Regions from separate parts of the Pseudomonas sp. AC193 genome, predicted to be linked through region 3. Evidence: predicted binding sites of a transcription regulator. Region 3 holds the regulator's gene; each other region holds the start of a gene.
The links. The regulator sigma-54, encoded in region 3, starts transcription at its own class of promoters, with help from an activator protein. The targets are predictions, from matches to a motif close to ANTGGCATNNANNTTGCTNT.

Region 1 (7,959 bases), 1.0 Mb from region 3:
GGGTTGACCACACGCCATCACTGAGCAGTAAAAAGCTTTCGCCGTCACGCAATTCACCGTCGAGAAAATCCAGCACCAAATGTTGATCCAGCCCGAGCGCACGCTTGAGCACATGCTGCATGCCCGGCTGCTCCCAGACGTGATCCTCGCTGATGCGCTGCAACGCGTCGGCGTGCCAGCGGTATACCCGGCAATCTCCTACATGGGCGAGGGTAAAGCGCCGACCGCGCATGACCAAAGCACTGACAGTGGTGAGTAACGGCTGCCCACCGCCATTGGCCTGCAACCAGCGATTTTGTGCGAGCAGCAAGCGGTCGAGAGCCTGCGCCACGCTCCAGGTTTCCGGGGTGGCGTAATAGTCGAGCGCCAAGGCCTGCAAGGTCGAGCGCGCGGCGAGGCCGCCATCGGCGCATTGGCTGACGCCGTCGGCGATGGCGAACAGGTAACCCTTGCTCGCCGCCAGCGCCGGGGCCGGCGTGACCAGGCGCACAGCGTCCTGATTCTCCGTGCGCGGCCCGGTGGCGCTGGCTTCGGCGAAACTCAGTTGCAGGGCCATCGACGCCTCAGACCCGCGCCGCCGTCACCGCTGCCGAACCCCACGTGGTTCTCCAGCGACGCTTGACGCCGTGCAGGCCAAACCACGCCAACACGCCAAGGCTGGCGAACAACCACAGCGCCAGTTGATAGCTGCCGGTGCTCTGCTTGATCGCACCCATGCCCGCCGCCAAGGCGAAACCGCCAATGCCGCCGGCCATGCCGATCAGCCCGGTCATTACGCCGATCTCCAGACGAAAACGCTGCGGCACCAGTTGGAAAACCGCACCGTTGCCTGCCCCCAAACCGAGCATGGTGCAGACGAAAAGCGCGAGTGCCGCGTAGGAACTTGGCAGGTTGAAGCCAACGGCAGCGATGCAGATGGCGGCGACGGTGTACATTGCCAGCAAGGTGCGGATGCCGCCGAAACGGTCAGCCAGTGCGCCGCCCAATGGGCGCATCAAACTGCCGCCGAACACGCAAGCGGCGGTGTAGTAACCAGCGGTCACCGGGCTCAAACCGTATTGATCGTTGAAATAGCCGGGCAGGGCGCTGGCCAAGCCGATAAAGCCGCCGAAGGTGACGCTGTAGAAGAACATGAACCACCAACTGTCGCGGTCGCCGAGGGCTTTGAAGTAGTCGGTCATGGCTTTGGCTTTTGGCCGTTCCGGCGCGTTTTTCGCCAGCCAGGCGAACAGCACCAGCGTCAGGATCAGCGGAATCAGGGCGAAGCCGAAAACATTGCTCCAGCCGTAAGCGGCGGCGAGCACCGGGGCGAGCAGCGCGGCGAACACGGTGCCGGAGTTGCCCGCGCCAGCGATGCCCATGGCTTTGCCCTGATGTTGCGGCGGGTACCATTGCGAGGCCAGCGGCAGGGCGACGGCAAACGAAGCGCCGGCCATGCCGAGGAACAGGCCGAGGATCAGCGCTTGTTCGTAACTGTGGATGCCGATTTTCCAGGCGCCGAACAGTGCGCAGATGACGATGACCTGGCCAATCAGCCCGGCGGTTTTCGGCGACAGTCGATCGGCGAGCATGCCCATGATGAAGCGCAGAACGGCACCAGCGAGGATCGGCGTGGCGACGACGAGGCCGCGTTGTTGTGTGGTCAGGTGCAGGTCGGCGGCGATCTGCACCGCCAAAGGGCCGAGCAGGTACCAGACCATGAAACTCAGGTCGAAATAGAGGAAGGCCGCGAACAATGTCGGGGTGTGGCCGGATTTCCAGAAGCTTGAATTCATCGCGCACCTCAGCTGAAAAGAGTCTCGAAAGGAGTCATGCAACAGCAGGTGGGGCGCCGCACGGCCGCACCACCGGCCCCGGTCTGTGGGGCCAAAACGCAAAAACGCCGCTACCTGCTGCGCCGGGTGGGGCGAACGGGTGAGCGACGTCTTTGTCGTGGGTGGGGCAACCGCCGTTGGTTACCTGAGGGAATGCTTAGCGAGATTTGTGCCAACAGCGGGAAATCAAAAGCCCCTCACCCTAGCCCTCTCCCGGAGGGAGAGGGGACTGACCGAGGTGTCTGGCGTCAAACATCGACCTGAGAAACCGAGTCGATTATGGATTCACAGCAGAAATCGCAGGTCGGCGTAAATCGCGAGCATCCCCCAATCAGTCCCCTCTCCCTCCGGGAGAGGGCTAGGGTGAGGGGCTTTTCAGAGGTGGAAACACCTCAACCCAACAACTCACTCATGGCAATAATCTGCTCCGCCACTTGAATCAGTTTCTGCTGCCGGCTCATCGCCTGTCGCCGCATCAGCGTGTACGCCTCTTCCTCATTGCAGTCCTTCATCTTCATCAACAGACCCTTGGCCAGCTCAATACGCTTGCGCTCCGCCAGTTGCTGATCCCGCGCCTGCAACTGCGCACGCAACGCCTGATCACTCTCAAATCTTGCCATTGCCACATCGAGAATCGGCTGCAACCGCTGGGCGTGAATGCCTTCGACGATGTAGGCACTGACCCCGGATTTGATCGCCTGACGCATCACCCCCGGGTCATGTTCGTCGGTAAACATCACGATCGGCCGTGGCTGGTCGCGGCTGACCAGCACCACTTGTTCCATGACATCGCGGCTCGGTGACTCGGTATCGATCAGGATCACGTCCGGGCGCACCGTTTCGACGCGCGCGGGCAGGTCGATGGTCAGGCCGGATTCGTCGATAACTTCAAAACCGGCTTCGGTCAGCGCCGCTTTCAGGCGTCCGACTTTTTTCGCGGTGTCGTTGATCAGCAGAATGCGCAACATGTTCGCGTCTCCTGTCAGCGGCGGGCGAGAAGGGCTGAGTCGTCGCTCATGGCGTGCAGTTTGAAGCTGCGCGCATAAGCGGCCGGGTCGCTGCCGTCCCAGATTTTGCCGTCGAGCAACTGGCTGCTGCGCATGTCGGTACCCCACGCGGCGACGCCGACTGCGGTGGCAGCGTCGCGATACAGATCGAGCTGCTGAACCTGACGGGCGACGGCCAGGTAATCCGGATCCTCGCGCAGCAAACCCCAACGACGGAACTGGGTCATGAACCACATACCGTCGGACAAGTACGGCAAATTCACCTCGCCATGGCCGTGGAAACGCAGCGCATGAGGATCCTGCCAGCGGTTGCCGAGGCCATCGGCGTAATCACCGAGAAAACGCGGTTCGATGCACGCTACTGGCGCATCGAGGTATTCCGGCGCGCTGAGCAACTGCGCGGTGCTGCGGCGGTTTTCCGGGCTCTCTTCAATGAAACGGCTGGCTTCAAGTATCGCCATCACCAACGCGCGCGCGGTGTTCGGGTACTGATCGACGAATTCGCGGGTGCAGCCGAGGACTTTTTCCGGGTGATCGGGCCAGATGGTCTGGCTGGTGGCGAGGGTGAAGCCGAGATCCTGCTGTACCGCGCTGGCGGCCCACGGTTCGCCGACGCAAAAACCGTCGATGCGCCCGGCCTGCAAGTGCGCGACCATTTGCGGTGGCGGCACCACCACGCTGTCGACATCCTGCAGCGGATGAATGCCCTGACTCGCCAGCCAGTAATAAAGCCACATCGCGTGGGTGCCGGTGGGGAAGGTCTGGGCGAAGGTGAGTTTTGCGCGGCTTTGGTGCACGTGGCGATCCAGCGCGTCAGGACTGGTCACGCCGAGGTTCTGCAAGCCGTGTGAGAGGTTGAGGCTCTGGCCGTTTTGATTGAGGCCCATCAGCACGGCCATGTCGGTCGGCGCGACACCGCCGATGCCCAGGTGCACCGCGTAAATCAGCCCGTACAAACTGTGCGCGGCATCGAGTTCGCCGCTGACCAGTTTGTCGCGCAAACCTGCCCAAGAGGTCTGGCGCTTGAGGTTCAGGGTCAATCCGTAAGGCTGAGCAAAGCCTTGCGTGGCCGCGACCACCACCGAGGCGCAATCGCTCAGGGCCATGAAGCCGAGGTTGATTGCACTCTTTTCCGGAGCATCGCTGCCGTTGACCCAGGCCAGCGGCCCTACCGAAGGTTCATTCATCCAACGCTACCTCGAAAAAAAACGCCGCCGCGGACTTTGCGCAGGCAAACCCCGGGACGACGCCATTGTCCTTGCCCGCACGCCGCCATTGGCCTGCAAGCTGATAAAGATGCCGGTGCAAGGCATATGCCACTCGCCGCGATTTGCGCGTGCGCCTCGCGCGGTGGGGCGATGCCCGGCTATAATCGCCGCCTCTTTTCGCCGCCCGAGTCAAAGCCGCCCATGTACACCCTGGCCCGTCAGATGTTGTTCAAACTTTCCCCGGAAACCTCCCACGATCTGTCGCTGGATCTGATCGGCGCGGGCGGACGTTTGGGCCTCAACGGCTTGCTGTGCAAGGCGCCGGCAAACGTCCCGGTGACCGTCATGGGCCTGGAATTCCCCAACCCGGTCGGTTTGGCGGCCGGTCTGGACAAGAACGGCGCAGCCATCGATGGCTTCGCGCAACTGGGTTTCGGTTTTGTCGAAATCGGCACCGTGACCCCGCGTCCACAGCCGGGCAACCCGAAACCACGGATTTTCCGTCTGCCGGAAGCCGAGGCGATCATCAATCGCATGGGGTTCAACAACCTCGGTGTCGATAATCTGTTGGCGCGCGTTGCGGCGGCGAAATACAAAGGCGTGCTGGGCATCAACATCGGCAAAAACTTCGACACGCCGGTTGAGCGTGCAGTCGATGATTACCTGATCTGCCTGGACAAGGTTTACGCCCACGCCAGCTACGTGACCGTCAACGTCAGCTCGCCGAATACCCCGGGCCTGCGCAGCTTGCAGTTCGGTGATTCGCTCAAGCAGTTGCTCGCCGATCTGGCCACGCGCCGTGCCGAACTGGCGTTGCGTCATGGCAAGCATGTGCCGCTGGCGATCAAGATCGCGCCGGACATGACCGACGAAGAAACCGCGCAGGTGGCGCAGGCGCTGATCGACACCGGGATGGACGCGGTGATCGCGACCAACACCACCCTGAGCCGTGTCGGCGTTGAAGGCATGGAACATGGCGACGAGGCGGGCGGTTTGTCGGGTGCGCCGGTGCGTGAGAAGAGCACCAATACGGTGAAAGTGCTGGCGGGCGAGTTGGCTGGGCGGTTGCCGATTATTGCTGCTGGCGGGATTACTGAAGGCAAGCATGCGGCGGAGAAGATTCTCGCGGGTGCGAGCCTGGTGCAGATTTATTCGGGCTTCATCTATAAAGGCCCGGCGCTGATTCGTGAATCCGTAGACGCAATCGCCGCCCTGCGCAAATAACCCGACCCGACCCGGTCAATGTAGGAGCTGCCGAAGGCTGCGATCTTTTGATCTTGATTCTAAAAAACAAGATCAAAAGATCGCAGCCTTCGGCAGCTCCTACAGGGGTAGTTGCCCGCCGATCGAAAGGTGGGTGACAGTCGAGTTTTCGGGCATAAAAAAGGGCTCCTCGAAGGAGCCCCTGGGCCGTAGCCCGCCGTCCGGGAAGGACGTGCATGGTAAGTCGTTACAAATTCAGATTGTCGTGTCGGAGTAAGTGCCCTGTGTCAGCCGACGGCGTGAAGTTCGTTGAGTCTATGGATTCCCGCAGTGCCGGTCATACCGTCCCAGTTGTCGCCGCGTCCTTCTCGCCAGCCGTTAATCCAGGCTTGACGTACTGACGGTAGAGTAAATGGGCAAAGCTCACGGGATTTGCCACCAACGCCATATTGATATCCGCGCAAAAATGCTCTTTCCAACGGATCACGCTTAAGTCTTCTCATAGGGTGTTGCCCTCACTTGTTGACTGTTTGTGTCGCGTCGACCTCAATCGAGGTCTGGCAGAAAAAACTCTGCCGTGGTGCGGCTCGCTGCCGGCGTGGCGAGCCAAGGTGTTGACGCCGTTGCGACGTCAACCTGTGGTCAGTTCTAACCAATGAGTCACAGCGATGGAATGACCGTTTTGTCATAAGGACGTAACGAAAAGGGTGCTATAGCGATAAGTAACCGCGTATTTATTGAACGTTTATTGAGCAAACCCCGGTATGATCGGCCCCGCGCTGGATGATGGCCTTAATTCTTTAGTGAGAATGACCCACGTTTGCGCTGGGGTACTATTCGACGAAGGGTCGCTTTAAGACTTTTTGTTACTCCAACTTTTTTATCTGTCCTTGCATCTAAGCTCTTTTAACCCGAGCAGCGGGGATGGAACGGCACACCTTCGTGCCACGCGGGCGTTCTTTTAGAAAAGCGCCTGATTGAAAACCGGATCGGCAATGCGTTGCCGATTCACTAGCCAAAGGCTTTGGAAATACCATGTCCGACAGTTTCGAACTCTTCCTCACTTGCCCTAAAGGCCTTGAAGGCCTGCTCATCGAGGAAGCCGTCGGGCTTGGCCTTGAAGAAGCGCGCGAGCACACCTCCGCCGTGCGTGGCATGGCGACCATGGAAACCGCTTATCGCCTGTGCCTCTGGTCGCGTCTGGCCAACCGCGTGTTGCTGGTGCTCAAACGCTTCCCGATGAAGGACGCCGAAGACCTCTACCACGGCGTCCTCGACGTCGAGTGGCAGGATCACATGCTTAGCGACGGCACTCTGGCCGTTGAATTCAGCGGTCACGGCTCAGGCATCGACAACACCCACTTCGGCGCGCTGAAGGTCAAAGATGCCATCGTCGACAAACTGCGTACGCCGCAGGGCGACCGTCCGTCGATCGACAAGCTCAATCCGGATCTGCGCATTCACCTGCGTCTGGATCGCGGCGAAGCGATTCTCTCCCTCGACCTCTCCGGCCACAGCCTGCACCAGCGCGGCTATCGCTTACAGCAGGGCGCGGCGCCGCTGAAGGAAAACCTCGCGGCAGCGATCCTGATCCGTTCCGGCTGGCCACGCATTGCGGCCGAAGGCGGCGCGCTGGCTGACCCGATGTGCGGTGTTGGTACGTTCCTCGTCGAAGCGGGGATGATCGCCGCCGATATGGCACCGAACCTGCGTCGTGAGCAGTGGGGTTTCACTGCCTGGCTCGGTCACGTGCCAGCGCTGTGGAAAAAACTGCATGAAGAAGCTGCTGAACGCGCCGCTGCCGGTCTGGCCAAGCCACCGCTGTGGATTCGCGGTTACGAAGCCGATCCACGTTTGATTCAACCGGGTCGCAACAACGTTGAGCGTGCCGGTCTGAGCGAGTGGATCAAGATCTACCAAGGCGAAGTCGCCACTTTCGAGCCGCGTCCGGATCAGAACCAGAAAGGTCTGGTCATCTGCAACCCGCCGTACGGCGAGCGTCTCGGTGACGAAGCCAGCCTGTTGTACCTTTACCAGAACCTCGGCGAGCGTCTGCGTCAGGCTTGCCTGAACTGGGAAGCGGCGGTGTTCACCGGCGCGCCGGATCTCGGCAAGCGCATGGGCATCCGCAGCCACAAACAGTATTCGTTCTGGAACGGCGCGCTGCCGTGCAAGCTGCTGTTGATCAAAGTCGTGCCGGATCAGTTCGTCACTGGCGAGCGTCGTACGCCGGAACAGCGTCAGGCCGAGCGTGAGCAAGCGGCTTACGATCAAACCCCGGACGAGCCGCAAGAGCGCAAGTTCAACAAGAACGGCAACCCGATCAAACCGACGCCAGCCCCGGCACCGGTGATCGAGCAGCCGCGCTTGAGCGAAGGCGGGCAGATGTTTGCCAACCGTCTGCAAAAGAACCTCAAGGCGATGAGCAAGTGGGTCAAGCGCGAAGGCATCGATTGCTACCGCGTCTACGATGCCGACATGCCTGAGTACGCGATGGCGATCGATCTGTATCACGACTGGGTGCACGTGCAGGAATACGCCGCGCCGAAGTCGATCGATCCGGAAAAAGCCTCGGCACGCATGTTCGATGCGCTGGCGGCGATTCCGCAGGCGCTGAACGTCGACAAGAGCCGTGTGGTGGTCAAACGCCGTGAGCGCCAGAGCGGCACCAAGCAATACGAGCGTCAGAGCGCGCAGGGCAAGTTCAACGAAGTGACCGAGGGCGGC
Region 2 (7,959 bases), 3.5 Mb from region 3:
AGCGCTGGGCTTCGAAGTTGAGCAGTTTGCTGGCTACACGGTTGCTGTCGACTTTATAGCTGCCATCGGCAATCGCGGCTTTCAACTCGGCCACACGGGCTTTGTCGACAGCAGGCTGATCGCGCAGCTTGTCAGTGACCTTCTGCAACTGTTGAGCCTCATTGCTGAGGTGTACCGATTCCCCGCTTTTAGCGGTACTGGCCGTTTCGGCCTGGGTATTCAGCGGCGCGGAAGTGCCGTTTTCGGCGGTTTCCTTGGGCGCGCTGGTACGTGTACTGCCTGTCAGTGACGAGGAGCTGTTCAAACGGCTGAAATCGATGACCATGATAAAAACCTCTGGGAATTTGGACGCTTGCCATGTTTTCGGCCATCTCTTGGAAAACTTTAGGCACATTTAGCAATGAAAGCTGCATGCACCCGCGCGCGTCCTGCTGCGGCACAGTTTAGGGAACAGCCATGGCCAGCGCCAGTTTTCTCCTCGGTGTTTACATGGAAACTTCCACCTGTCCCGGCGCGATGATTTGCGCCTTGATCACCCGTTGCGAATTGAGGTTTTTCACTCGGATCTGTTCTTTCAGTCCACCGTTGGACAGGGCTTCGCCGGGCATGCGCACGGCGAGTGTGCCGCTGCGCGCGGTGATGACCACTTGATCACCTTTACGCACGACTTCGGCCTGTTCCAGGTGGACTTGGGTAATCACCTGATCGGCGACCGTTGGTCGGGTCAATTTTTGCCCGATCGCTTCGTCTACCGAGGTCAGAAAACCTTGATTGATCTGACTGACATCGCGCTCGCGCAACGTCACGTCCTGAGGTTCGATAATCCCGGCGCGCCTGAGTGCTCGGGTGGTGGTGACAATCTCGCGAAACAGGCGGACTTGAGCGGGTACGAACACCGTCCAGGGCGAACTGCCTTCACAGCGAACCTTGACCGTCACCCGGCCCAAAGGACGGGGGGTATTCTCCAGCGACGCTGTCAATTCCTTGTCGCACATCGGCATGCGCATACGCGGATCGAGCTGCTTGACTTCGATCTCGTAGCGGCCTTCGGTTTGACTGGTTGCCAAATAGTCTTCTACGGTGAACTCAAGAAAGCCCTGAGTGACGCCGATAAGCATGTCAGGCAAGGTAACCGAATCCGCAATGGCAGGGCTGCCAGCGAGCAAACAGCAGGCGGCAGACACCGCGCAAAGCCCTTTGCGAAGGGGAGAGGTCAGGTGTCGGAAAAATGTCGTTTGAGCGTTCATACGAGTTAAAAAGCAAGCGCCGTGCCGTTTAGCAATGAATGTGCGTCGCAACAACACTTGGCGTTGAGGTAGGAGTCTGGGCATGGCTGGTGTAATGGATTCGGTAAACCAGCGCACGCAACTGGTGGGGCAGAATCGCCTGGAGCTGTTGTTGTTCCGTCTCGACGGTCAGCAGCTCTACGGAATCAACGTGTTCAAGGTGCGGGAAGTGCTGCAATGCCCGTCGCTGACGTTGATGCCCAAGTCCAGTCCTGTCGTGTGCGGGGTGGCAAATATCCGGGGGGCGACCATTCCGATCCTTGATCTGGCGATGGCGACCGGCTCCGGCGCGTTGAAAGACAAGAACAACCCGTTCGTGATTATCACGGAGTACAACACCAAGACCCAGGGTTTCCTGGTGCGCTCGGTGGAGCGCATCGTCAACATGAACTGGGAAGAGATTCATCCGCCGCCCAAGGGCACGGGTCGCGATCATTACCTGACCGCTGTGACTCGGGTGGACAATCAGTTAGTCGAAATCATCGACGTCGAGAAAGTGCTGGCGGAAGTTGCGCCGACGCCGGAAGCGATTTCGGTGGGCGTGGTCGATGTCGAGACCCAGACCAAAGCGTTGTCGCTGCGGGTGCTGACGGTCGATGATTCGTCGGTGGCGCGCAAGCAGGTGTCGCGTTGCCTGCAAACGGTCGGCGTCGAAGTGGTGGCGCTGAACGACGGCAAACAGGCGCTGGATTACCTGCGCAAGCTGGTCGATGAGGGCAAGAAGCCGGAAGAAGAGTTCCTGATGATGATCTCCGACATCGAGATGCCGGAGATGGACGGATACACTTTGACGGCCGAGATCCGCAGCGACCCACGCATGCAAAAGCTTCATATCATCCTGCATACTTCGTTGTCCGGGGTATTCAATCAGGCGATGGTCAAGAAAGTCGGCGCCGATGACTTTCTGGCCAAATTCCGCCCTGATGACCTGGCATCCCGGGTAGTCGACCGGATCAAAGCAGCAGATATCAGCTAGGAGCGCTTTGCTCCTGGCGGTCAACACGATTTAAGAGGCGGCATCATTGTCTACGGGTAATTTGGATTTCGAACAGTTCCGGGTCTTCCTGGAAAAAGCCTGTGGCATTTTGCTCGGTGAAAACAAGCAGTACCTGGTCTCGAGCCGTCTCAACAAACTGATGGAACAGCAAGGCATCAAATCCCTGGGTGAGCTGGTGCAGCGCATCCAGACCCAGCCGCGCAGCGGTTTGCGCGAGCAGGTGGTCGATGCCATGACGACCAACGAAACCCTGTGGTTTCGTGACACCTATCCGTTTGAAGTCTTGAAGAAAAAAGTCCTGCCCGAAGCGATCAAGGCCAGCCCCAACCAGCGTCTGCGGATCTGGTCGGCAGCGTGCTCGTCGGGTCAGGAACCGTATTCGCTGTCGATGTCGATCGATGAGTTCGAACGCACTAACCTCGGTCAGCTGAAGATGGGCGTGCAGATTGTTGCCACCGATCTGTCCGGCCTGATGCTCAACAACTGCAAGACCGGCGAGTACGACAGCCTGGCCATTGGTCGCGGTTTGTCGCCGGAACGTCTGCAGCGTTACTTCGATCCGAAAGGCCCGGGGCGCTGGGTGATCAAGGCGCCGATCAAAAGCCGCGTCGAGTTCCGCTCGTTCAACCTGCTCGACAGCTATGCTGCGCTGGGCAAGTTCGACATCGTGTTCTGCCGCAACGTGTTGATCTACTTCTCTGCCGAAGTGAAGAAAGACATCCTGTTGCGCATTCACAGCACGCTGAAGCCGGGCGGTTATCTGTTCCTTGGCGCGTCGGAAGCGCTGAACGGTTTGCCGGATCATTACCAGATGGTGCAGTGCAGCCCGGGAATTATTTACCAGGCGAAATGAAGCATGTGCAGAAGAAGGGAGCCCTCAGGGGCTCCTTTTTTTTGCCGCATGCTTCACGTAGGAGCTGCCGAAGGCTGCGATCTTTTGATTTTGTTTTTTAAGATCAAGATCTAAAGATCGCAGCCTTCGGCAGCTCCTACAGGTGGAGGTGCTCGCAGGGCGAAGCGGCAGAAAAGCGGCATCTGGCGGAAACCGCTTGCCGCTTTTCTGGCATTGCCGCTTTGCCGGCTGCCCGCAAAGCCCCGGTTTACGGGGTTTCTTCTGTTTGGCACGCGGCTTGCTAAAGCTCATGTACGAAAAACCGGTCACCTGAAGGTTCCCGACATGAGCATCAGCTTCGATAAAGCGCTCGGCATTCACGAAAAAGCATTGGGCTTCCGCGCCCAGCGTGCCGAAGTGCTGGCCAACAACATCGCCAACGCCGATACCCCGAACTACAAGGCGCGGGATCTGGACTTCTCGAAAGTGCTCGAAGCACAGACCCAGAAGAACGCCAACGGCACCATCGCCCTGAACATGACCAACAGCCGTCACATCGAAGCTGAAGGCCTGGGCAATGGCGACGAATCGCTGCTGTATCGCACGCCGATGCAACCTTCGATCGACCAGAACACCGTGGATGCGCAACTGGAACAGTCCAACTACGCGGAAAACGCCGTGGGCTTCCAGGCCAGCTTCACGCTGCTCAACAGCAAATTCAAAGGGCTGGTCTCAGCCCTGCGCGGAGAGTAATCCATGTCCCTGTCCAGCGTTTTCAACATTGCCGGCAGCGGCATGAGCGCACAAACCACGCGTCTGAACACCGTGGCGTCGAACATCGCCAACGCCGAAACCGTTTCCTCGAGCATCGACCAGACCTACCGCGCCCGTCACCCGGTGTTTGCCACCATGTTCCAGGGCGGCCAAAACGCTGGCAGCAACTCGCTGTTCCAGAGTCAGGACGCCGCGGGGCAGGGCGTGCAGGTACTCGGCGTGGTCGAAGACCAGAGCAACCTCGAAGCGCGTTACGAGCCGAACCATCCGGCGGCCGACGCCAAAGGCTACGTCTACTACCCGAACGTCAACGTGGTGGAAGAAATGGCTGACATGATTTCCGCGAGCCGTTCGTTCCAGACCAACGCCGAAATGATGAACACCGCCAAAACCATGATGCAGAAGGTACTGACCCTCGGTCAGTAATAAGGGGCGACTGCCATGAGCGTTACCGATACCACCAGCTCCCTGAGCATGAACGACATTCTGGCCAACTCGTCGAAGACGGCCAGCAGCAGCACCTCCGGCGGCATCGCTTCGGCGACCAACAGCGCCACCGGTGGCCAGGCGCTGGGCAAAGATGCGTTCCTGCAATTGCTGGTGACCCAGCTGAAAAACCAGAACCCGCTCGATCCGCAGGACAACAGTGCGTTCGTTGCACAGTTGGCGCAGTTCAGCAGCCTGGAAGGCATCACCACACTGAACAGCACCGTCAGCTCGCTGGCCGGTAACTACAACTCCTCGCAAGCGTTGCAGGCGTCGTCGCTGGTCGGTCGCAACGTGATCGTGCAGACCAACACCGCGCAGCTCGACGACCCAACCAAAGGCCTGACCGGTTCGGTCACCGTGCCTTCGTCGATCGCCGGCGGCACCGTCACCATCACCGATAAGGACGGCAAAGCTGTTCGCACTATCGACCTGGGCAGCCGCGCGGCCGGCGATGCCAGCTTCACTTGGGACGGCAAGGATTCTTCCGGCACCGTGGTGCCGGTCGGTACTTACACCTTCAAGGCCAGCGCACCGATCGATGGCGCCGCAACGGATCTGGCCACTTACCTGCCGGCCACGGTCAACAGCGTGACCATCAGCCAGACCGGCGGCGAGCTGATGCTCAACCTGGCCGGCAAGGGCACCGTTGCCCTGTCCAAAGTACAAACCATTGGTATATAGAGCCGATTAACCCGGCACAAAGGAGTGGAATATGTCTTTCAATATCGGCCTTAGCGGTCTCTATGCAGCCAACAAACAACTGGACGTGACCGGCAACAACATCGCCAACGTTGCCACCGCCGGTTTCAAATCCTCGCGCGCAGAATTCGAAGACGTCTACTCGGCGACTCGTCTGGGCAGCGGCAGCAAAGTGATTGGTAACGGCGTGCGCCTGGCCAACGTTTCTCAGCAGTTCACCCAGGGTGACATCAGCAACACCGGTAACGTGCTCGACATGGGTATCAACGGTTCGGGCTTCTTCACCATGAGCAACAACGGTTCGGTGTCGTATACCCGTGCCGGTACGTTCAAGGTCGACAACGCCGGTTACATCACCAACACCGATTACACCTCGCGTCTGCAGGGTTACGGTGTGGATGCCAACGGCAAGATTCTCAACGGTGTGTTGACTGACCTGAAAATCGACACCTCGAACCTGGCACCGAAATCGACTTCGTCGGTGACCTCGACCATCAACCTGAACTCGTCGGCACCGGTGATCGTTGATACCGGCGCCAACGCGGTGAAGTTCGATCCATCGAAAGCCGAGACGTACACCAAGTCGTTCAGCACACCGATCTATGATACTCAGGGTAACTCCCACGTCATGGATCAGTACGTGGTGAAGACCAGCGACAACACCTGGAAGGTTTACACCCTGGTTGACGGCCGTAACCCGGACGCGACCGGCAGTGATCCAACCCTGACGGCGCCGACGGCTTCGACGTTGTCGTTCGACAGCTCGGGCAAGTTGACTCAGGTGAGCACGCCGAATCCGGCGGATCCTGCAAATCCGATTATCAGCAGCGACTTGACGCTGAGTAACTGGAAGCCAGGCACTGTGACCAATGGTGTGTTTACGCCTAACGGTGCGGCAGCGAACCCGGCGGGTGTGACCATTTCGATGGCCAAGACTACTCAGTACAACGCTGATACTGCGCGTTCGATTCCGACTCAGGATGGTTATGCCACCGGGCAGATCACTAACCTGACGATTGATGGCACCGGTACCTTGTTCGCCAACTTCAGTAACAATCAGAGTAAGGCGATTGGGCAGGTGGCGTTGGCCAGTTTCACCAACGAGCAGGGTTTGCAGGCGGTTGGTGGTACTAGCTGGAAGGAGACGTTTGCTTCGGGTATTCCGGGGTACGATGCGCCGGAGACCGGGACTTTGGGTTCGATCGCGTCGAACTCGCTGGAGGAGTCGAACGTTAACCTGACGAATGAGTTGGTTGATTTGATCAAGGGTCAGAGTAACTATCAGGCGAATGCGAAGACGATTTCTACGCAGAGCACGATTATGCAGACCATTATTCAAATGACCTGATTTTTGGTTTTGCTGTTTGAGAAGAGCCCCTCTTTTTGAGGGGCTTTTTTTTGGGTGTATATCCGGTTCTTCGGGTGTTGCGGCTGGCGGTTTCGCCCTTACGGCGAGTCCCTTTGGCAAACGCCCCAAAGGAACCAAAGGTCTGTGCCCTGACGTCCGGCCCTCGCTAAGGCTCGGGTTCCTTCGCTCCGGGTTCATCCGGGGGCATCGCCTACGGTTTGCTTCGCTGCACCTCCTCTCGATGCTTTCCCCGTATGAATCCCTCCACTCAGCCTCCCGACGGGCCTTGAGATCAAGATCAAAAGCTGCACCCGAGCTTGCGCTCATCGTGTTGAGTGGTGAAGAGCACAGCGTGGTCGGCTTTTGATTTTCGTTGGATTCGCCCCTCACCCCAGCCCTCTCCCGAGGGAGAGGGAGCCGATTTTTGGGCTTCTCAGGATTTGTGTTCGGCTCGGTATTTCATGTCGGCGTACCTCTCCCAATCCACGCGGTCAGTTCCCTCTCCCACCGGGAGAGGGCTAGGGTGATGGGCTCTTGATTTGGATTTGAAGCTCAAATTCAACTCGGTATTTCACGTCGGTGCATCTTGCGCAAACACCCCGGTCAGTCCCCTCACCTCCGGGAGAGGGCTAGTGCGATGGGCTCTTGATTTGGATTTGAAGCTCAAATTCAACTCGGTATTTCATGTCGGTGCATCTTGCCCAAACACCCCGGTCAGTCCCCTTTCCCTCCGGGAGAGGGCTAGTGCGATGGGCTCTTGATTTGGATTTGAAGCTCAAATTCAACTCGGTATTTCATGTCGGTGCATCTTGCCCAAACACCCCGGTCAGTTCCCTCTCCCTCCGGGAGAGGGCTAGGGTGAGGGTTTGCTTTTGATTTGATTGGGGGGAGTGAGCCTGCTGGCGATAGCTGTTCATATTCAATCCATTTCAACCAGCCAAAAAAAAGCCCCCAACAAACCGGAGGTCTGTCAGGGGCTTTTTCAATCAGGTGTTTTTCAACACCTGATTTCGCTCAGCTTATTGGCAAGCTTCGCAATCCGGCTCGTCGATCGCGCAGGCTTTTGGCACTGGCGCTGGGCCGGCTGGAGCAGCCAGGACCGAATCATCACCGTGGTTGCCGCCGCTGGAAACAGCGTTCAGCTTGCTGGTGCTGATGGTCGACTTCTCGGTGCTGGTTGCGGCCAGGGCACGGAGGTAGTAGGTGGTTTTCAGGCCACGGTACCAAGCCATGCGGTAGGTCACGTCGAGTTTCTTGCCCGATGCGCCAGCGATGTACAGGTTCAGCGATTGGGCCTGGTCGATCCACTTCTGACGACGGCTGGCCGCGTCAACGATCCACTTGGTGTCCACTTCGAAGGCAGTCGCGTAGAGCTCTTTGAGTTCTTGCGGGATGCGCTCGATTTGCTGAACCGAACCGTCGTAGTACTTCAGGTCGTTGATCATGACCGAGTCCCACAGACCGCGAGCCTTGAGGTCGCGAACCAGGTACGGGTTGATCACGGTGAATTCGCCCGACAGGTTCGATTTCACAT
Region 3 (7,959 bases):
CGTGTTCAACGATATGACAGGGTTACAGACGCTTTTTCGGGCTTTTAGTTACGGCGAATGACAAAGCACGACGAACTTGCGTGAGGCTTTGCCACATAACCGCTATAATCGCCGCCTTTTCATCGGGCTATACGATTTCTGACATGAGCCAAACCAGCGACCTGATTCAATCGGCACAACGCACCATCCGCCTCGAAGTGGAAGCCGTTCAAGGCTTGCTGCCCCATATCGACGCCGATTTCGTACGCGCTTGCGAGATGATTCTGGCCAGTAAAGGCCGTGTAGTCGTGGTCGGCATGGGCAAATCCGGGCACATCGGCAACAAGATTGCCGCCACCCTGGCCAGCACCGGCACCCCTGCATTCTTCGTACACCCGGCCGAAGCCAGCCACGGCGACATGGGCATGATCACTCGTGATGACGTGATTCTGGCCCTGTCCAATTCGGGCTCGACCAACGAGATCGTCACCCTGCTGCCGTTGATCAAACGTCTGGGCATCCAGTTGATCAGCGTCACCGGCAATCCACAATCGCCGCTGGCCAAGGCTGCCGAGGTCAATCTCAACGTTCACGTCGAGCACGAAGCCTGCCCGCTCAACCTGGCACCGACCTCGTCGACGACGGCTGCATTGGTTATGGGCGATGCCCTGGCGGTGGCGCTGCTCGAAGCTCGCGGTTTTACCGCTGAAGATTTCGCGTTTTCCCATCCTGGTGGCGCATTGGGCCGTCGTCTGTTGCTGAAAGTCGAAAACGTCATGCACGCCGGCCAGGAGCTGCCGCAAGTACAACGCGGCACCCTGCTCAAAGACGCCTTGATGGAAATGACCCGCAAGGGTCTGGGCATGACCGCCATTGTTGAAGCCGACGGCAAACTGGCCGGGATCTTCACCGACGGTGATTTGCGCCGCACGCTGGATCGCAGCATCGACATCCGCAGCGCGACCATCGACCAGGTGATGACCGCTCACGGCAAAACCGCCCGGCCCGACATGCTCGCCGCCGAAGCGCTGAAAATCATGGAAGACCACCGAATCAACGCATTGGTAGTCGTCGATGAGGATGATCGCCCGATTGGCGCCTTCAACCTCTCCGATCTGCTGCGCGCAGGAGTCATGTAATGAGCAACGATCTGCTGCAACGCGGCAAAGCGATCAAACTGGCGGTGTTCGACGTCGATGGCGTCCTCACCGATGGCCGCCTGTACTTCCTTGAAGACGGCAGCGAATTCAAGACGTTTAACACCCTCGACGGTCAGGGCATCAAAATGTTGATGAACGCTGGCGTGCAAACCGCCATCATCAGCGGTCGAAAGACACCAGTGGTTGAACGTCGGGCGAAAAATCTGGGCATCCCGCACCTTTTTCAGGGGCGTGAAGACAAATTGGTGGTTCTCGACGGTCTACTTGAACAACTGGGCCTAAGCTATGAACAGGTCGCCTACCTCGGTGACGACCTTCCTGACCTGCCGGTGATCCGCCGCGTAGGCCTGGGCATGGCGGTTGCCAACGCTGCTGATTTCGTCCGCGAAAACGCCCATGGCGTGACCCGGGCCCGAGGCGGCGAAGGTGCTGCCCGTGAATTCTGCGAATTGATCCTGCGCGCCCAGGGCCGCCTCGATGCGGCCAACGCCGCGTACCTGTGAGCCAAACCATGTTCAGCAAAAAATTTCGCACCTTCCTGCTGTTTGGCTGCATCGCTGCGCTGTTTGCTGCGGTCGGCTACTGGAACATCAGCCCGGAACGCTTTCTCGACAAGCCGCCAGTGACGACCGAGGAAAACCCGATCGACTGGTACGCGACCAACACGCACACTCTGCAATACCTGCCGGATGGCGGCGTGCAATATGAAATGACGTCGGACAAAGCCGAGCACGTCAAGGCGACCGACATCGTTCTGGTCACCAAACCCGACCTGAACATGTACCGCGGCACTGACTTTCCGTGGCACGTGACCAGCGAGCGCGGCGAAGTGAATCCGGGCGGTACACAAGTAGAATTGATTGACTCGGTGCGTATCAAACGCACTGACGAACAAAACCGCGACCTGCTGGTCACTTCCACGCGCATGACCGTGTTCCCTCAGGAGCAATATGCGCAGACCGAGCAACCCGTTAGAATCGACGGCGCTGGCGGTGTATCAACCGGCGTTGGCATGAAAGCGTACCTGAAGGAAAGCAGGATACACCTGCTATCGAACGTAAGAGGACAGTATGAGGCTCGTTAAAACCCTCCCTATTTTGCTCAGTCTGGGCGCAGCACTGGGAAGCGTGAGCGCCTGGGCTCTGCCGAACGATCAGCAGCAACCTATCCGTATTCAGGCCGACGACGCCCAACTGGACGACAAGAACGGCATCGCCACCTATAAAGGTGATGTGATCATCACCCAGGGTTCGATGATCGTTAAAGGCAATACGGTGACTATCACCCGCACGCCAGCCGGCGATATCGACGTTGTAACGTCGGTGGGTAACCTTGCCTACTTCGAGCAACTGCAAACCCAGGGTGACGCCAAGCCTGTACAGGGCTGGGGCGTGACGATTCAGTACCACGCCGCGCAAAACCGCGTCGTGCTGATCGACAAGGCCAAGGTCGTCGACAAGGACAACAACACGACTCAGGGCGAGAAAATCGTCTATGACACCGTGAAGAAACTGGCCAGCGCCGGTCGCGCTACCGGCAGCAAAGTCACCGAATCGCGTCCGCGTATCGACATGGTGATCCAGCCGAAGAAGAAAACCGACGAGAAGACCCAGTAATGGCAACTCTGAAAGCTCAGCACCTGGCCAAGGCCTATAAAAGCCGCCAGGTCGTGCGTGATGTCAGCCTGTCGATCGACAGCGGCCAGATTGTTGGTTTGCTCGGCCCGAACGGTGCCGGTAAAACCACCTGCTTCTACATGATCGTGGGTTTGGTACAGGCCGATCAGGGCCGTGTGCTGATCGACGATCTGGACGTCAGCCACCAGCCAATGCACGGTCGTGCCAAGGCCGGTATCGGCTATCTGCCGCAAGAAGCGTCGATCTTCCGCAAACTGTCGGTGGCCGACAACATCATGGCCATCCTCGAGACCCGTCAGGAACTCGACAAGGCCGGTCGCCGCAAAGAGCTGGAAAGCCTGTTGCAGGAATTCCACATCACCCACATCCGCGACAACCTCGGCATGAGCCTGTCCGGTGGTGAACGCCGCCGGGTGGAAATCGCTCGCGCGCTGGCCACCGCACCAAAATTCATCCTGCTCGACGAACCGTTCGCCGGTGTCGACCCGATCTCGGTCGGCGACATCAAGCAGATCATCCACCACCTCAAGGCCAAGGGCATCGGTGTTCTGATCACCGACCACAACGTCCGCGAGACGCTGGATATCTGCGAAACCGCTTACATCGTCAACGACGGTCAACTGATCGCCGAAGGTGACGCCGAAACCATCCTGGCCAACGAACTGGTCAAGGAAGTGTATCTGGGTCACGAGTTCCGCCTGTAAGCGTCACAGTGCCCGGTGCGCAGCCGGAGTGCTGTATCGATTCAAGCTGGATTTAATACGCTTAATTGTTACAGCGCTCTAGGCAAACACTTCAGTTTCAGGCATATAATTTGCTTAAGTTTGGCGCTTCGGCGCCCTGTAGTGGATGGCGCATAGCGCCGGCGAATAAGGTGTTAAGCCCCTGCCATGAAACCATCGCTAGTCTTGAGAATGGGCCAGCAGCTGACGATGACACCGCAGCTGCAACAGGCCATCCGCCTGCTCCAATTGTCGACCCTGGATCTGCAACAGGAAATCCAGGAGGCTCTGGAATCCAATCCGATGCTCGAACGCCAGGAAGAAGGCGACGACTTCGACAACTCGGATCCCATGGCCGACAACGCCGAACAGAAGCCCACCGAGATCCAGGAACCTTCCTATCAGGAAGCCGCACCGACCGTCGATAACCTCGAAGACGGCGAATGGAACGAACGAATCCCCAACGAACTTCCGGTCGACACTGCCTGGGAAGACGTTTACCAGACCAGCGCCAGCAGCCTGCCCAGCAGCGATGATGACGAGTGGGATTTCACCACCCGCACCTCCGCCGGCGAAAGCCTGCAAAGCCACTTGCTGTGGCAACTCAACCTCGCACCGATGTCCGACACCGATCGCCTGATCGCCGTGACCCTGATCGATTGCATCAACAATCAGGGCTACCTGGACGAAACCCTCGAAGAAATTCTCGAGGCGTTCGATCCGGAACTGGACATCGAACTGGACGAGATCGAAGCCGTCCTGCACCGCATCCAGCAATTTGAACCGGCCGGTATCGGCGCGCGCAACCTCAGCGAATGCCTGCTGCTGCAATTGCGTCAGCTGTCGGCCAAGACGCCTTGGCTGGCGGAAGCCAAACGTCTGGTCAGCGATTACATCGATCTGCTCGGCAGCCGTGATTACAGCCAGTTGATGCGCCGTATGAAGCTCAAGGAAGACGAGCTGCGCCAGGTCATCGAACTGGTACAAAGCCTCAACCCGCGTCCGGGCTCGCAGATCGAATCCACCGAAGCCGAATACGTCGTCCCTGACGTCATCGTGCGCAAGGACAACGAGCGCTGGCTGGTCGAGCTGAATCAGGAATCGATGCCACGCCTGCGGGTCAACGCGCAGTACGCCGGTTTTGTGCGTCGTGCCGACACCAGCGCCGACAACACCTTCATGCGCAATCAGTTGCAGGAAGCCCGCTGGTTCATCAAGAGCCTGCAGAGCCGCAACGAAACCCTGATGAAAGTTGCCACCCAGATCGTCGAGCATCAGCGCGGTTTTCTGGAGTACGGCGACGAAGCCATGAAGCCGTTGGTGCTGCACGACATCGCCGAAGCAGTCGGCATGCACGAATCAACGATTTCCCGGGTGACCACGCAGAAATTCATGCATACCCCGCGCGGTATTTATGAACTGAAATACTTTTTCTCCAGCCACGTCAGCACCTCCGAAGGCGGTGAATGCTCGTCCACGGCGATCCGCGCGATCATCAAAAAACTGGTTGCCGCGGAAAATCAGAAAAAGCCGTTGAGTGACAGCAAGATCGCTGGTTTACTGGAGGCACAAGGCATTCAGGTGGCTCGCCGCACCGTCGCCAAGTACCGCGAATCCCTCGGGATCGCGCCTTCGAGCGAACGCAAGCGGTTGATGTAAGCCACGTTACAGCGTTCCAGTGGCAGGCTATCCAGCCTGCCGCTTTATGCACTGGCAACGAAGGAGAAGCTGTATGCAAGTCAACATCAGTGGACACCAACTGGAAGTGACCCAACCTCTGCGTTCCTACATCGAGGAAAAACTCCAACGACTGGAGCGACATTTCGACAAGATCACCAACGTGCAAGTCACGATGTGTGTCGAAAAGCTGAAGCAGAAAATCGAAGCCACCTTGCATATTCCCGGCAGCGAAGTGGTCGCCAACGCAGAAGATACTGATATGTATGCTGCGATCGACTCACTGACCGACAAGCTGGATCGCCAACTCAAAAAGCATAAGGAAAAGACCCAGAGCCTCCTCCAGGGCGCGACCGGTCGATAACCCCCCATTCCATGATCCGACTTGAAAGTATCCTGACCCCCGGCCGTTCCCTCGTGAACGTGCCGGGCGGCAGTAAAAAGAAAGCCCTCGAACAAATTGCCAACCTGATCGCCCGCGAAGTGCCGGATCTGGAGATGCAAGATGTCTTCGAGGCTCTGATTGCCCGTGAAAAACTCGGCTCGACCGGTTTTGGCAACGGCATCGCCATTCCCCATTGCCGCCTGAAAGGTTGTGTAACGCCAATCAGCGCGTTGATGCACCTTCAAGCCCCTATCGATTTCGACGCCATCGACGGCGCGCCGGTTGACCTGCTGTTTGTTCTGCTGGTTCCGGAAGCCGCCACCGATGCGCACCTGGAATTGCTGCGCCAGATCGCCAGCATGCTGGATCGCAAGGATGTGCGCGATAAACTGCGCAGCGCTCCGAGCAACGAAGCCTTGTACCAGGTCGTACTGGACGAGCAAAACGGGCAGTAATCATGCGTTTGATCATCGTCAGTGGCCGTTCCGGCTCGGGTAAAAGCACCGCACTGGATGTCCTTGAGGACAACGGTTATTACTGCATCGACAACCTGCCGGCGGGTTTACTGCCGGAACTGGCCGAACGAGCGCTGATTCACACCGAATTGGCGCAACCGCTGGTCGCCGTATCGATTGACGCGCGCAACCTGCCAAGCCATTTGTCACGCTTTCCCGAATTGCTCGAAGTCGTCCGTAGCCGGCACATTCAATGCGATGTGTTGTACCTGGATGCCGACGAGGAAACCCTGCTCAAGCGTTTCTCGGAAACCCGCCGCCGCCACCCGCTGAGCAATGCCAACCGCTCGCTGGCCGAGGCGATTCAGGATGAAACCGCCCTGCTCGGCCCGATCGCCGACCTGGCTGATCTGAAGATCAACACCACCAGTCTGAACCTGTACCAGTTGCGCGACACCATCAAGCTGCGCCTGCTGAATCAGCCGGAGCCGGGCACGGCGTATCTGGTTGAGTCATTCGGCTTCAAGCGCGGCATGCCGGTGGATGCCGATCTGGTGTTTGATGTGCGCTGCCTGCCCAACCCGTACTGGAAGCCGGAACTGCGTGCGCAATCAGGGCTCGATGCGCCGGTGGCTGAATATCTGGCAGCGCAACCTGACGTCGAAGAAATGTTTCAGGACATCTTCACTTACCTGCACAAATGGCTGCCGCGCTTCGCAGCGAGCAACCGCGCCTACGTCACGATTGCCATTGGCTGCACCGGCGGGCATCACCGCTCCGTCTACCTGACCGAACGTCTGGGTCAGGCCCTGCAGAAAACCCTGAAGAACGTCCAGGTTCGCCACCGCGACCTCACTTAAAGGATTCACACCGCGATGCCTGCTCTGGAAATCGAAATCATCAACAAACTGGGCCTGCATGCCCGCGCATCGGCCAAGTTCGTTGGCGTGGCCGGGCAGTATCCGGATTGCACGATCAGAGTGGGTCGCACGCCGGAGACCACGGTTGATGGCAAAAGCATCATGGCGATGATGATGCTGGCGGCTGGCAAGGGCACCAAGATCTATTTGAGTACTGAAGGGCATCAGGAACAGGAAGCGCTGGATGCGCTGGTGGCGTTGATCAACAACTACTTCGATGAAGGTGGCTGAGAGCAAAAGTCAAAAGATCGCAGCCTTCGGCAGCTCCTACAGTGAACGCATTCCAATGTAGGAGCTGCCGAAGGCTGCGATCTTTTGATCTTCAACCTAATGCGGTATCCATCACCATCATCAAACAAAATCCGCTCAACAAGCCAAGACTGGCCAGTTTGTCATGACCATTGCGTCGCGACTCGGGGATCACTTCGTGGGTCACCACCAGCAACATCGCCCCCGCCGCCAGCGCCAGCCCTAACGGCAACAACACCTGCGCAAGACTGACCAGCCACGCGCACAACAGCGCAAACACCGGTTCAACCAGTCCAGACGCCGCGCCGATCAAAAACGCTTTGACCCGCGACATCCCCGCCCCGGCCAATACCAACGCAATCACCAGACCTTCCGGCACATCCTGCAAAGCGATGCCCATGGCCAGGCTGTCCGCATCCGGCATGCCGCCACCGGCAGACACACCGACGGCCATGCCTTCAGGGATGTTATGGGCAATGATGGCGAACACGAACAACCAGATCCGTGGCGGAATCACTGGGCGATCGACAGTGCCGACGAGCATTTCCGGGGACGCGCCCGAGACCTTTAGATCAACCAGATACAACCCGAACGCACCGAGCATGATGCCAAAACAGATCAGGCCACTGGCGCCCCACGGCGTCAGGCCCAGGCTCTCAGCAGCGGCGATGCCCGGCACGATCAGCGAAAACGCCGTCGCCGCCAGCATCACCCCGGCACCAAATCCCAGCAACGTATCGCTGAGTGCCTGCGGCATGCGCCGAATCACCAGCAC

Region 1: a site for sigma-54 is predicted at 4,123-4,142, ahead of ACZZ0D_RS15065 (CmpA/NrtA family ABC transporter substrate-binding protein). Genes of this name have one in related genera too.
Region 2: a site for sigma-54 is predicted at 3,401-3,420, ahead of flgB (flagellar basal body rod protein FlgB). Genes of this name have one in related genera too.

What each region holds. Positions count from the first base shown of each region.
Region 1 is NZ_OZ409832.1:3,358,100-3,366,058, reverse strand. It holds gene ACZZ0D_RS15080 (protein kinase domain-containing protein) at 1-556, opposite strand, end outside; gene ACZZ0D_RS15075 (nitrate/nitrite transporter) at 564-1,775, opposite strand; gene ACZZ0D_RS15070 (ANTAR domain-containing response regulator) at 2,207-2,782, opposite strand; gene ACZZ0D_RS15065 (CmpA/NrtA family ABC transporter substrate-binding protein) at 2,797-4,008, opposite strand; gene ACZZ0D_RS15060 (quinone-dependent dihydroorotate dehydrogenase) at 4,231-5,253, shown strand; gene rmf (ribosome modulation factor) at 5,520-5,735, opposite strand; gene rlmKL (bifunctional 23S rRNA (guanine(2069)-N(7))-methyltransferase RlmK/23S rRNA (guanine(2445)-N(2))-methyltransferase RlmL) at 6,268-7,959, shown strand, end outside.
Region 2 is NZ_OZ409832.1:832,377-840,335, forward strand. It holds gene flgM (flagellar biosynthesis anti-sigma factor FlgM) at 1-325, opposite strand, end outside; gene flgA (flagellar basal body P-ring formation chaperone FlgA) at 486-1,247, opposite strand; gene ACZZ0D_RS03960 (chemotaxis protein CheV) at 1,330-2,262, shown strand; gene cheR (protein-glutamate O-methyltransferase CheR) at 2,309-3,136, shown strand; gene flgB (flagellar basal body rod protein FlgB) at 3,461-3,868, shown strand; gene flgC (flagellar basal body rod protein FlgC) at 3,872-4,315, shown strand; gene flgD (flagellar hook assembly protein FlgD) at 4,331-5,059, shown strand; gene flgE (flagellar hook protein FlgE) at 5,091-6,425, shown strand; gene ACZZ0D_RS03990 (ribonucleoside-diphosphate reductase subunit alpha) at 7,445-7,959, opposite strand, start outside.
Region 3 is NZ_OZ409832.1:4,356,752-4,364,710, forward strand. It holds gene ACZZ0D_RS19740 (KpsF/GutQ family sugar-phosphate isomerase) at 144-1,118, shown strand; gene ACZZ0D_RS19745 (KdsC family phosphatase) at 1,118-1,642, shown strand; gene lptC (LPS export ABC transporter periplasmic protein LptC) at 1,651-2,223, shown strand; gene lptA (lipopolysaccharide transport periplasmic protein LptA) at 2,210-2,755, shown strand; gene lptB (LPS export ABC transporter ATP-binding protein) at 2,755-3,480, shown strand; gene ACZZ0D_RS19765 (RNA polymerase factor sigma-54) at 3,667-5,157, shown strand; gene hpf (ribosome hibernation-promoting factor, HPF/YfiA family) at 5,231-5,539, shown strand; gene ptsN (PTS IIA-like nitrogen regulatory protein PtsN) at 5,551-6,015, shown strand; gene rapZ (RNase adapter RapZ) at 6,018-6,875, shown strand; gene ACZZ0D_RS19785 (HPr family phosphocarrier protein) at 6,891-7,166, shown strand; gene ACZZ0D_RS19790 (ZIP family metal transporter) at 7,258-7,959, opposite strand, start outside.